DNA from 2 places in the Priestia sp. AB genome. Region 2 is predicted to be linked to the other one. Evidence: a T-box and tRNA genes for the amino acid it is inferred to sense, from the RefSeq annotation. Region 2 holds a T-box; the other holds one or more tRNA genes.
The links. A T-box is a leader RNA that pairs with one kind of tRNA and senses whether it is charged. The one in region 2 lies ahead of thrS (threonine--tRNA ligase), so its partner is inferred to be a tRNA-Thr.
Positions count from the first base shown of each region.

Region 1: it encodes a tRNA-Thr, which carries the amino acid that the T-box ahead of thrS (threonine--tRNA ligase) is inferred to sense. The anticodon was not compared.

Region 1 covers NZ_JAQMYN010000001.1:953,801-956,006, forward strand. The annotation lists gene POF52_RS04875 (aromatic ring-hydroxylating oxygenase subunit alpha) at 1-716, opposite strand, end outside; tRNA gene POF52_RS04880 (tRNA-Thr) at 927-999, shown strand; gene POF52_RS04885 (ABC transporter ATP-binding protein) at 1,254-2,204, shown strand; gene POF52_RS04890 (ABC transporter permease/substrate-binding protein) at 2,204-2,206, shown strand, end outside.
Region 2 covers NZ_JAQMYN010000001.1:150,063-152,268, forward strand. The annotation lists gene ytxC (sporulation protein YtxC) at 1-758, shown strand, start outside; T-box leader at 819-1,067, shown strand; gene thrS (threonine--tRNA ligase) at 1,112-2,206, shown strand, end outside.

The sequences.
Region 1 (2,206 bases), 800 kb from region 2:
ACGCGAAGCCATTTAAAATCAGGTGGATTTAAATGCTGCTGTTCTTTGGAATAATTGCTCACGGTGCTCGTATATTCTACATGAAGCCCATAATCTGTATCGCTTACTTTATATTTAGGCACAAAGGCGTTGTTTCGATCACCAAATGTGTCCGTATGCACCCAAGCAAAATGAGCTACGTCTAAAAAGCCTTCCATTTGACGACCGGCCGAACCCATGATATCAAAGCTCGGACAAACAATTTGCTGAAAATCAGGGGCCTCCCACGCATCGAAGTAAGGCAGGTTATCTTGTTCACCTGTCAGGGAAGTCCACACTAATCCAAATCGTTCAATAACTGGATAGACAGCCATACACAGGCGGGGAGAAATGTTGGCATCAGGGTGAGCTGGAATCGACGTGCATGCGCCGTCCGTTGCATAGCGGAAGCCGTGGTAAGGACAGACAATTTCATCATCTTCCACCCAGCCCATACTAAGCGGGGTGCCTCGGTGAACGCATAAATCACGAGCCGCTACTACTTTGTGTGTGGTACGGTATAGAACTAGATTTACATCTAGCAGTTTTACGGATGTTGGTTTCTCTGTTACATCACTGCAGCGTGCGACGGGGTACCAATACTTAGCGAGCGTCGTCCAATCTTCCAGGCTGAACGTGCAGTCTCTTGGGTAGGGAGTTGCCGTTTTTGATTTGGTCATGGTTGGTTGTTGTTCCATCTATTTTCTTCCCTTCTTTTGTAAGCTCTTTTACTAAGGGTAATATAAAAAAAGAAAATTCACACAATTTATGTAAGGAGTTCTAACATAAAATATGGAACTTTGTAGAAAGTGCGAATTTCAGAAGACGTAAATTAGAGAATATACCAATAAAAAAATTTAAAAAAGCGCTTCCTAAATGAATTTAAACGTGATATAATTTTCCAAGACGCTGGTGTAGCTCAGTAGGTAGAGCACTTGCATGGTAAGCAAGAGGTCGCAGGTTCGATCCCTGTCGCTAGCATACTAAAAAACCTTCTTTCTTGTTGAAAGAAGGTTTTTTTTATTTGTGTCGGCTTTAAAATTATTCTTTCCCGCCTTGTGAAAACTTTAACAGTTTGATAGCCTTATTAGGAGGTTATGAGAAAATATGTGTATCTTTTCCCCTGTGTCTTATGAATCATATTTAGAAATATTCTTAAAAGAATGTTTATTGCCTCTGAATATTGGGTACACGAAACTCGGGGTTAAATTTCAACAGGGAGGGTGAACGATAATTTGATTACGTTTAAGAATGTGTCCAAGCAGTATCCAGACGGTACGACCGCCGTGAAAAATATTAATCTAGAAATTAAAGAAGGAGAGTTTTTCGTTTTAATTGGTCCGAGTGGGTGTGGGAAAACAACCACCTTAAAAATGATTAACCGTCTTCATGATATTACCGAAGGAGAACTATACATAAAAGATAAGCTCGTATCGGACCACAACATACATAAGCTACGCTGGAACATTGGTTATGTCCTGCAGCAGATTGCTCTTTTTCCCCATATGACCATTGCTGAAAATATAGCCATTGTACCCGAGATGAAGCATTGGAAGAAAAATAAAATCAAAACGCGCATTGATGAACTGCTTACTTTGGTAGGACTAGACCCAAAGCAGTATCGAAACCGAAAGCCGTCTGAGCTCTCAGGTGGCCAGCAGCAACGTGTAGGTGTAGCACGTGCCCTCGCAGCTGATCCCCCCGTTATTTTAATGGACGAACCCTTTAGTGCCCTTGATCCGTTAAGCCGCGAACAGCTTCAGCAAGATGTTATTAGCTTAAAAGAAAAAATCAAAAAAACATTTGTGTTTGTTACGCACGATATGAGCGAAGCGATGACGCTTGGAGATCGTATCTGCCTGATGAAAGATGGGGAAATTGTTCAAGTTGGAACCCCGGAGGAATTCATTCAAAAGCCTAAAAATGAATTTGTAAAAACATTTATTGGAAATCAAGGCAATGCTTTATTTGAGACATTGGATATGTTTGTCAAAGAAAGTGAACAGCCAGACGTAGAACCTACTGAAGAGTTAGCTTCAACTGCCACTGTTCAGCAGGCAATGGACGCCCTTTACGATCATGAAGCAATAGCCGTGAAAAAAGGGAGCAAACGTATTGGCGTTGTAACGCGCAAAACTCTATTAGCGTTTCTTTCTGATAAAACGAAAGAAGGAGGAACGCTGTAATG
Region 2 (2,206 bases):
TGAATAATCAGCTTTTAGTCATTGATGAGACATACAATAGAGAGGCCATTTTACAAGACATGGTGATACCGGTATTAACGCACGTAATTTTAAAAAAGAAAGAAAAAAAGATGATGGTAAACATATTAAAAGAACAATTTTTCTATTCAGAAGAGGAAGAGCAAGATATGCTGCTTCAAATTATGGGGGGGATTATGGAAGGAGAGAGAGGCGAAATTCCGCAAAAAACATTTTCTCTTCCAAGAGAATTACTTATCCGTCAGGCTCTTCAAGACTTCTTCATTCATAATGTAACATTCACCTTTGAGTCTTTTCTCCAATTCCGTTTAAAAGAATATCAAGAGCGGCTGCGCTATTATGCCGAGCTGGCGATTGATGAATATAAGCTTGAACAAGACTATCAAATTCTTATTCATCAGCTGCGTCAAGCAGCTAATGAAAGACAGTCATCTACAGGTAACGTGTATGTAATGCACTTGAACAAAAACAAGTTTGTACTGTACGACCACAACAGTAGATATGTTCCTGAACGTGAATGTGCAGCTCTAGCAGAGGCCTTTTTATCTGAACAAGAATCATTGTACATAGACTCAACTATTATCGCGCCTTTGCTAAGTTTATCTCCAGCTGCTATTCATCTGTATAGCGACCAGCATGATCATGATTTTGTTTATACCATTCAAAATATCTTCCAAGAAAAAGTTATGTTATACGAAAAAAATGAATTTCCGTTTGATCAAAAGCAAAATATAACGTGAAAGGTTGATTTCTATTTTGAAAATGAATATAATAAATGCATATTGAAAAACAGCTATATGTTACAAGTTATGATGAGGACATGAGTGTATATTTACGGTTTGTAGAGAGGGAGATCTAGGCTGAAAATCTCCTAACACGGAATATATTCTTACCACCTCTAAACTTCAGTAGTAAACGAGCAGAGCCTCTAGTAATTACTGACGGAATTTCCGTTATAAAACCTCGAGCCGCTTCGGGTTCTTTGGGTTATCCAAGATACGAAGAGGAAACAAGGGTGGTACCGCGTGTATACACAACTCGTCCCTTTTGATAAGGGACGAGTTTTTTGTTTTTACAAAAAGTTTATTCAGTTATGTTAAAGGAGTGGAAAGTTGTGTCAGAAGTAATCAAAATGACATTCCCTGATGGAGCTGTTAAAGAGTATCCAAAAGGATCATCAACAGAAGATATTGCGGCTTCTATTAGCCCGGGATTAAAGAAAAAAGCATTAGCAGGCAAAGTAAACGGCGAGCTGCTGGATTTACGTACGCCAATCGAAGAAGATGGCAGTCTTGAAATCATTACGCAAGATGCTCCTGAAGCGCTTGAAATTATGCGTCACAGTACAGCGCATTTAATGGCTCAAGCAATCAAACGTTTATACAAAGATACAAAAGTACAGCTAGGTGTAGGGCCGGTTATCGAAAACGGTTTTTACTATGACATCGATATGGAAGAATCAATTACTCCTGAAGATTTAGGTAAAATTGAAAAAGAAATGAAAAAAATCGTTAATTCAAATATTGAAATTGAACGAAAAGAAGTTTCTCGTGAAGAAGCCATTCAACTTTTTAAAGAAGTTGGCGATGAACTGAAGCTTGAATTGATCGATGCGATTCCAGCAGGTGAAAAGGTTACGATTTACCAACAAGGCGAATTTTTTGACCTTTGCCGAGGTGTGCACGTGCCGTCAACAGGCAAAATTAAAGAATTTAAACTATTAAGCGTGGCGGGTGCTTATTGGCGCGGAGACAGCGATAATCAAATGCTGCAGCGTATTTACGGTACAGCATTCTTTACAAAAGCAGATTTAGACGAGCATCTTCGTCTTCTTGAAGAAGCAAAAGAACGTGATCACCGTAAACTTGGTAAAGAGCTAAACTTATTTACAAATTCTCAAAAAGTAGGACAAGGTCTGCCTTTATGGCTTCCAAAAGGTGCGACGATCCGCCGTATTATCGAGCGTTATATCGTAGATAAAGAAGTAAGCCTTGGTTATCAGCACGTTTACACTCCAGTGCTCGGAAGTGTAGAACTTTACAAAACGTCTGGTCACTGGGAGCACTACCAAGATGACATGTTCCCTGCAATGGAAATGGATAACGAAGACCTGGTTCTTCGTCCGATGAACTGTCCTCATCACATGATGGTTTACAAACAAGGTATTCACAGCTATCGTGAGCTTCCA